2 regions of the Pseudoalteromonas sp. Angola-7 genome follow, and region 1 is predicted to be linked to the other one. Evidence: predicted binding sites of a transcription regulator. Region 1 holds the regulator's gene; the other holds the start of a gene.

What was found. Region 1 encodes NrdR, which represses ribonucleotide reductase genes. Its sites were predicted from a motif close to AAACACNANATNTNGTGTTT; they were not measured.
Region 2: a site for NrdR is predicted at 1,656-1,675, ahead of nrdA (class 1a ribonucleoside-diphosphate reductase subunit alpha). Genes of this name have one in related genera too.

Annotation. Positions count from the first base shown of each region.
Region 1 covers NZ_JAQREL010000019.1:19,668-24,054, forward strand. The annotation lists gene PSH50_RS19120 (riboflavin synthase) at 1-575, opposite strand, end outside; gene ribD (bifunctional diaminohydroxyphosphoribosylaminopyrimidine deaminase/5-amino-6-(5-phosphoribosylamino)uracil reductase RibD) at 592-1,725, opposite strand; gene nrdR (transcriptional regulator NrdR) at 1,728-2,177, opposite strand; gene glyA (serine hydroxymethyltransferase) at 2,543-3,799, opposite strand; gene thrC (threonine synthase) at 4,070-4,387, opposite strand, start outside.
Region 2 covers NZ_JAQREL010000004.1:345,134-349,520, forward strand. The annotation lists gene nrdA (class 1a ribonucleoside-diphosphate reductase subunit alpha) at 1-1,532, opposite strand, end outside; gene PSH50_RS08620 (HAD family hydrolase) at 2,600-3,280, opposite strand; gene ubiG (bifunctional 2-polyprenyl-6-hydroxyphenol methylase/3-demethylubiquinol 3-O-methyltransferase UbiG) at 3,280-3,990, opposite strand; gene gyrA (DNA topoisomerase (ATP-hydrolyzing) subunit A) at 4,169-4,387, shown strand, end outside.

The DNA.
Region 1 (4,387 bases):
CGCTCTAAATAACGTGCAATTTGGTCGACTTCTAAATTAACGCGTGTGCCCACTTTAAAATCAGCAATGGTGGTTTGCTCGCTTGTGTGCGGCACTATGGTTAATTTAAATGTATTACCTTGTACAGCGTTTACTGTCAGGCTTATACCATCTATACATACAGACCCTTTGTAAGGAATGTACTTCATTAAGTTTTCATCGGTGCTTAGCCAATATTCTGTGGCGCGCGCATTACTAGTAATGGCTGTAATGGTTGCAATGCCATCAACATGACCTGACACTAAATGCCCGCCTAAACGTGAAACCGGCTGCATGGCTTTTTCAAGGTTAACTGTTTGGCCAATATTATAATTTGCAAACCCAGTTAAGCTGATAGTTTCGTTTGATAAGTCGGCACTAAAGCCATCAATGTGCTTATCAACTACCGTTAAACATACGCCATTTGTGGCAATGCTATCGCCAAGCTTTACATCGCTCATATCAAGATTAGCGCTTTGAATGCGAATGGCTAAATCGCCTTGTTTTTTTTGTAATAGCGCAATTTTGCCTGTGGCTTCAATTATTCCAGTAAACATAGCCCTACTCTTTTAATTAAGTGATTGGAATGTGTTTTGTGGCGGTTATACGTAAATCATCGCCTATTTTCACACACTCTTTAAACGTCAAATTAACGGTGTTTTGCATATCTGTTAGCGGTGCAAAATTAACTAAGCTTTTTGCATCGCACCCCATTAGTTTAGGCGCTAAATAAAATATATATTCGTCTATTAAATTAAGCTCTGTCATTTTACCGGCAAGTGTAGCACCCGCTTCTAAATAAACATGATTAAATTGCAGCTTAGCAAGGTGCGCTAAAACAGACGTTAAATTAACTTTGTTATTTTGCTGTGGCACTTCTATATGCCTTACAAAATGCGGCCACTGCGTTGATTTATCAACCTTGGTAGTAAAAATTATTATTTCACTTTCAATATTAAATACTGCCAGCTCTGGTGTAAGCCTATTTTGTGAGTCAATTATAACACGCACCGGTTGGCGTAGGGGTAAATCGGTAGGCAAAGCCTGTGGCAACTCGCTTAACCTCACATTGAGCTTAGCATCATCGGTAATAACCGTATCGGCGCCCGTTAAAATAGCGCAGCTTTGTGCTCGGTGTAATTGTACATCTTGTCGCGCAGCGCTGCCGGTGATCCACTTACTTTGGCCATTTTTAAGCGCGGTTTTACCATCAATGCTGGCCGCCATTTTACACGTAACATACGGAAGCCCGTGCTCCATACGCTTAAAAAAGCCTAAATTAAGTGCGCGCGCTTGCTGCTCTAAAAGCCCAAATGCCACCTCAATACCGGCATCGCTGAGTATTTTAAGCCCTTTACCTGCTACTTGAGGGTTGGTGTCGACCATAGCTGCAATAACTTTTACTACACCTGCCGCTTTTAAGCCCTCTGCACACGGCGGAGTGCGTCCGTAATGGCTACACGGTTCAAGCGTAACATACGCTGTCGCGCCTATTGCGTTTTCACCTGCTACAGCAAGAGCATTAACCTCAGCATGCCCCTGCCCAGCTAATTGATGAAACCCTTCACCAATTATGTGGTTATCTTTAACTAAAACACACCCTACATTAGGATTGGGGGTGGTTGTAAATCGCCCTTTTTTAGCAAGCTCGATGGCACGTGCCATGTACATTTCATCTTGCGCAGTAAAGGTTATTTGGTTTTGCATTATTACTCCCCTAAACGGGCAATTTCTTCACCAAATTCGCGTATATCTTCAAACGAGCGATACACAGAGGCAAACCGCACATAGGCTACTTTATCCAGTTTTTTAAGCGCCTCCATTATGCACTCACCCACAAGGTGACTTGATATTTCTCGCTCGCCGGTAGCACGCAACTGCGATTTAATAATATTAACCACTTCATCCACTTGCTCTGTACTAACAGGGCGTTTTTCTAGGGCGCGATTAAGGCCATTGAGTAGCTTATCTTCATTAAAGGGCTCTCGGCTGCCATCTTGTTTAATCACACGTGGCATAACTAACTCGGCGCCTTCAAAGGTAGTAAATCGCTCGTGACACTCGTTACATTCACGACGACGGCGAACTTGGTGGCCTCCGCCGACTAGGCGAGAATCAATAACTTTAGTATCTTTTGCGGTACAAAATGGGCAATGCATAACTCGGTACTTCCGTTTTAAAACAAAAAAGGCCGCTATTTAGCGGCCTTTTATCTTAGCAAAAAAATAGGGCCTGTTGGCCTTTCAGGATTAAATTTGTTCTATCTAGGGGTGATTTGATCGCGGCGCGAGGTTTGTAACCTAGTGGGCTAAGTAAAAACCGAGCAACAAAGAGTAAATCGCCCCTAGGACGAACCCGAGGGCAGTGCATGTTTGGCATTTATGCTGCGTTATCGCCTATTTGTGTGGAGTAACCACACTACATAGACTCTGCCTTGCCTAAAAACCAAACATACTACTGCAAATTAAACCTCGAAAGGTAAACAGGCCCCTTGTTGTGATCTAAATTACTGCTGCTTATGCAATTAAGCGTATACAGGTAGTTTTGCACAAATTGCTTTAACTTTTTCTTTAACTTGCGCTTGTACTGACTCATCGTTGATGTTGTCTAATACGTCACAAATCCAGCCAGCAAGTTCTTTCGATTCAGCTTCTTTAAAGCCTCGACGCGTAATTGCAGGTGAACCAATACGCAAACCAGAAGTAACAAACGGTGAGCGAGGATCGTTTGGTACAGAGTTTTTGTTCACAGTAATATTTGCATTGCCAAGCGCTGCGTCTGCATCTTTACCTGTGATATCTTTATCGATTAAATCAAGTAAGAATAAGTGATTTTCTGTTTTATCAGATACGATTTTGTAACCGCGCTCTTGCATAACAGCAACCATAGCTTGAGCATTTTTAACTACTTGTGCTTGGTATGTTTTAAATTCTGGTTGTAGAGCTTCTTTAAATGCCACTGCTTTTGCAGCAATAATGTGACATAAAGGACCACCTTGGCCACCTGGGAACACAGCGCTGTTAAGCTTTTTGTAAATTGCTTCGTCGCCACAAGCAGAAATAATTAAACCACCACGAGGACCTGCTAATGTTTTGTGTGTTGTTGTTGTTACAACATGCGCGTGAGGTACTGGGCTTGGGTAAACACCCGCGGCAATTAAACCTGCAACGTGAGCCATATCAACAAATAAGTAAGCACCTACTTTATCAGCAATCTCACGGAATTTAGCCCAATCAACAATACCTGAGTACGCAGAAAAACCACCAATAATCATTTTTGGTTTGTGCTCAAGTGCTAGCGCTTCTACCTGTGCGTAGTCAATTTCGCCAGTTGCTTCGTCTAGCCCGTACTGGATTGCATTGTATAGCTTACCTGAGAAGCTTACGTGTGAACCGTGCGTTAAGTGACCACCATGAGCTAAGCTCATACCAAGCACAGTGTCGCCCGCTTCTAATAATGCTAAGAAAACAGCTGCATTTGCTTGAGAACCCGCATGTGGCTGAACGTTTGCGTAGTCAGAACCAAATAGCTCGTTAGCACGATCAATTGCAAGCTGTTCAACAACGTCTACGTGCTCACAACCGCCATAGTAACGTTTGCCCGGGTAACCTTCTGCGTATTTGTTTGTAAGCTGCGAACCCTGTGCTTCTAGTACGCGTGGGCTACAGTAGTTTTCTGATGCGATTAATTCAATGTGCTCTTCTTGGCGAGCAGTTTCTTTGTTTATCGCGTCAAATAACTCTGGATCAAAATCCGAAATATTCATGCTACGTTCTAACATTGGGGTCTCCTAGGGCAACGTGTATGGTGTTTTTTAGAGGCTTTATTGTACGCTTTAAACGACTCTTTGCCTACGCTCTTAAGTTGAGGATATTTAAACAGGGATTGAATCTATTTCACAGCGTTTTTAAGATGATATTTTTTTATAAATGCATTAATAATTTAAATGATTTTTATTTTTTACATTTAATTAGTTAATGATAAATACTTTATTTAGCGCGTTAAAAATACAAAAAAAGCGGCCAAAGCCGCTTTTTTAACGCTAAGTTAGTTAGCCTAACTTAGCGAGTATTTCAGTGCGTAACGCTTCATAATCAGGGTTAATGTCGCTTGCTAAACAAGGTTTAGCAAGTGCGTCGCTAAGTGGTTTTGGCATATCAAGTTCAATATTTAGGATCTCTTCTACGCTTTCTTTAAACTTAGCAGGGTGAGCAGTTGCTAAAAAGATACCTGCTGCGCCGGGTGCTTTATTCTCTACAAGACCTTGGTATGCAATGGCGGTATGCGGCTCTGCAACATAACCAGTTTGTTGAATATTTTTCATCACTGCTTGCGTATTTTCTTCGCTCACACTGGTTGAGTAAAAATT
Region 2 (4,387 bases), on a different contig from region 1:
CGACGGCCCATAGTGGCATTACGTGCAGCCGGTACTGGGTAGTCTTGGAAATCAAGTAGGTTATCAAGTGCACGTACTGCAAGCTCTGCAAGCTCTTCAAGTTCATCAAGTGACTCAATAGCGCCTAGGTTAAATGCAGATAGCGTACAAAGTGCAATTTCGCCTTCTTCATCGTTTACGTTATTTAACGGCTTAGTTGGCAATGCAATTTCTAAACATAAGTTAGATTGGCGAATTGGCGCCACTTTAGAAATAAACGGGCTGTGCGTATTACAGTGATCCACGTTTTGTAAATAAATACGACCTGTGCTGGCACGCTCTTGTGCGAACATTGAGAAAAGCTCAATCGCTTTAATACGCTTTTTACGAATAGACTCGTCTTGCTCGTATTTTACGTATAACGCATCAAACTCGTCTTGGTCTTCAAAGAATGCATCGTAAAGGCCAGGCACATCTGATGGGCTAAATAACGTAATGTAGTCGTCTTTAATTAAACGAGAATACATTAGTTTATTAAACTGTACGCCGTAATCTAAATGACGAACACGGTTATCATCAACACCACGGTTATTTTTAAGTACCAGTAGGTTTTCTACTTCTAAATGCCAAAGCGGGTAGAATAACGTTGCAGCACCGCCACGTACGCCACCTTGCGAGCAGCTTTTAACCGCTGTTTGAAAGTGCTTATAAAAAGGAATACAACCTGTGTGGTACGCCTCGCCATTACGGATATGGCTACCTAATGCACGAATACGGCCGGCGTTAATACCAATACCTGCACGTTGTGAAACGTACTTAACAATGGCAGATGATGTGGCGTTAATTGAATCAAGGCTGTCGCCACATTCAATAAGTACACACGAGCTAAACTGACGCGTAGGCGTACGCACACCCGACATAATTGGCGTAGGTAAAGAGATTTTAAACGTTGATACTGCATCGTAAAAACGTTTGATGTAGTCAGTACGTGTTTCGCGCGGGTAGTCAGAGAATAAACTCGCAGCCACTAAGATATATAAAAACTGGGCGCTTTCGTAAATCTCACCCGTTACGCGGTTTTGTACTAGGTATTTACCTTCAAGCTGCTTTACTGCTGCGTAGCTAAAGTTAAGATCGCGCGAATGATCAAGATAAGCATCTAGCTCATCAAGCTCTTGCTCTGTGTAATCAACGAGTAAATGAGCGTCGTAGCGTTTGTCTTCAACCATTTTTGTAACATGATCAAATAAACGTGGTGGCTCAAACTGGCCATACGCTTTTTTACGTAAGTGGAATACAGCTAAGCGGGCAGCTAAGTACTGGTAGTCAGGCGACTCTTTTGAAATTTGATCGGCTGCTGCTTTAATGATGGTTTCGTGAATGTCTTTTGTACGAATACCGTCGTAAAATTGAATGTGTGACTTTAATTCAACCTGTGAAACCGATACGTTGTTTAAACCTTCGGCGGCCCATTCAATAACGCGATGGATCTTATCAAGATCTAGAGGCTCTTTACGCCCGTCACGCTTGCTTACAGATAACTGTTGGTTCATAGCTTTGCCTGTATTCCTTGGGAATTGTGTATTTTGACCAATGCTTTATACCTCGCTAAAGCAAGGTACGTATTCATTTATTATAAGTTTCACCGTATTGGCGAATTTAATTGAATAACATTTGGCCACAATATCTGGTGTTGTTCAATTTAGAGATCACAAGATAGTGTGGTCTGAGCTGATTTGCAAGGGACATAATTGCCCCTATTTGTGGATAACTTTGGGATAACGTATTTGTGTTAGTAGTCACTCACCTTCGAACAATCATTTAAGTTGAAATAGCTAAAAATCAACTAATGATCTGCTAAATTTATGCATTTTGAAAATAAATTTCGACTGCTTTTTTTATCATCAAGCTTTGCATAAAAACTAACACAATCACAATATGTAGTGTTTAAAAATTTACATGGCACTATATATGGTTTTAGTGGGCTACCTAAGAGAATTGTTTTGACTGAGTGATCTAACAATTTCAAAAAAAAAAGCATAATCAAAGCTAAGAAATAGAAATGGGCTAAAAAATAGCCCATTTAAATTTAAGCAAACAGCATGCTGCTGAATGTAAGAATTTTAAAAATAGTTATTATCGCACTCTCTGAAATTTCTATAGACAAACTGAATTTCAATTTTAATTTTCCTAAATCTGAAGTTAGTCACTTGCCGATAATATAAGAATAAGTTACGCTCAAATTTCCACAATTAGGCGCCTTTCTAAAATTTTGGCAAGTGTCTTTGCTGATATCATATTCCAGTTTTGAATGTGATATCAGCCCCTCCACTTAGTTGAAATATCAACTCCATCAAAGTGTTAATAAAACTTTAATCCTGCCTGTGCTGATTTGCAAGGGACATAACTGCCCCTATTTGTGGATAAGTCTAGGATAAAATAATTGTGTTAGTAGATACTTACCCGTAAACAATTACTTGGTTTAGGTGTTTAAAAAGTAAACTAATGTTCTGCTGAATTTATGCATTTTTAAAATAAATTTCGACTGCTTTTTTATCATCAAGCTTTGCATAAAAACTAACACAATCACAATATATAGTACTTAAAAATTTACATGGCACTATATATGGTTAAAAGCATCAATAGGGGTGTGCCAGTTAAAATCGGCTTCCCAGCCCTTGGCCTCATCAATACTTGGTATATAGCCCCAAAGGGCTGTTGCTGTGTGCATACCTGCGGCTTTACCTGCTTCTATATCACGTTGAGCATCACCTATGTATAAACAACGCTTAGGATCTACGTTCATCAGTTTTGTACAGTGTAGTAAGGGTAAAGGTGATGGCTTAGCCTCGGTGAGGGTATCGCCACTGATCACAACGTGTGCATTTTTTAAAGCGGGTATAGCAGCCACTAATGGATCGGTTAAAAACCCTGGCTTATTAGTCATTATTCCCCATTTTATACCTTGGTTATCAAGGGCTATGAGTAATGATTCTATACCTTCAAAGCAGCGGGTGTGTGTCGCTAGGTTTTGGCTGTAGTGGCTGACTAATTGTTTTATTCGTTCAGTTTGTGGTTGCGATGCCCATTGCGCTTTAAAGCCAAGTTCAAGTAGTGCGCCGGCGCCATTAGACGCTACTTTTTTATAAGCTTCAGGCGTAACTTGCGCAACACCTTCACTTTTAAGTACAGCATTTAAAGCAGCACCTAAATCGTCTGCTGTATCAAGCAAGGTGCCATCTAAATCAAATAAGAAAGCGTCGTACTCAAAAGGAGTTAAGGGGGTATGAGAGCTAGCCATTATGCTAACTTCTCAAAATGAAGAATGTAATTAACACTCACATCTGTATTTAATGAATACTGCTTAGAAAGCGGGTTGTAACCCAGGCCAGCACTGGCACGTACTTTTAAACCGGCTTGTTCAGCCCATGCAATAAGTTGTGCAGGTTTGATAAATTTGTTGTGATCGTGTGTGCCCTCAGGCACCATTTTTAACAGCTTTTCAGCACCTACAATAGCAAACAAATAAGCTTTAGGTGTTTTATTTAGGGTTGAGAAAAACACATCAGCCCCTGGCTTGGCAAGCTCTGCGACTGCATGAATAATAGAAGCAGGATCAGGTACGTGCTCTAGCATTTCCATACAGGTTATTACATCAAAGCGAGCAGGGTGCTGGGTTGCAAATTCTTCTGCAGGTACTTTTATATAGTCAACATTTACACCGGTTTCTAGGCTATGAAGCTTTGCTACGGTGAGTGGCTCTTGCCCCATGTCTATACCGGTTACGTGTGCGCCCATGCGTGCCATGCTTTCGCTAAGAATGCCGCCACCACAGCCTACATCGAGTGTTTCTTTATCAAATAAGCCTTGGGTTTTGTTAGCCACAAAGTCTAATCGTAATGGGTTAATTTCGTGAAGAGGTTTAAACTCTCCGTCTTGGTCCCACCATCGCTCTGCAATGGCTTCAAATTTTGCTATTTCTGCGTTATCTACATTTTGATGTTCGGTCATAAAATACTTCCTCGTCAATCTGAGGCCATTATATAGGGCTAAATTGATAAATCGCAAAGTTTTGCGCCTGTAAATTTAAATTAATTGTGATAGCATGGTCGCTTAGAAATAATAACAAATACTCTTGGCGCCTAATACCGGGTTGCTAAGAGCTGATACTGAAGGAATGTGATATCAAATGACTGATCTCGCCAATGAAATTCTGCCAGTCAATATTGAAGACGAGTTAAAAAACTCCTACCTTGATTACGCAATGAGCGTAATTGTAGGACGTGCATTACCAGACGTACGTGATGGTTTAAAACCTGTTCACCGCCGCGTTTTGTTTGCAATGAACGAGCTTAGTAATGACTGGAATAAGCCTTACAAAAAATCGGCCCGTGTGGTCGGTGACGTA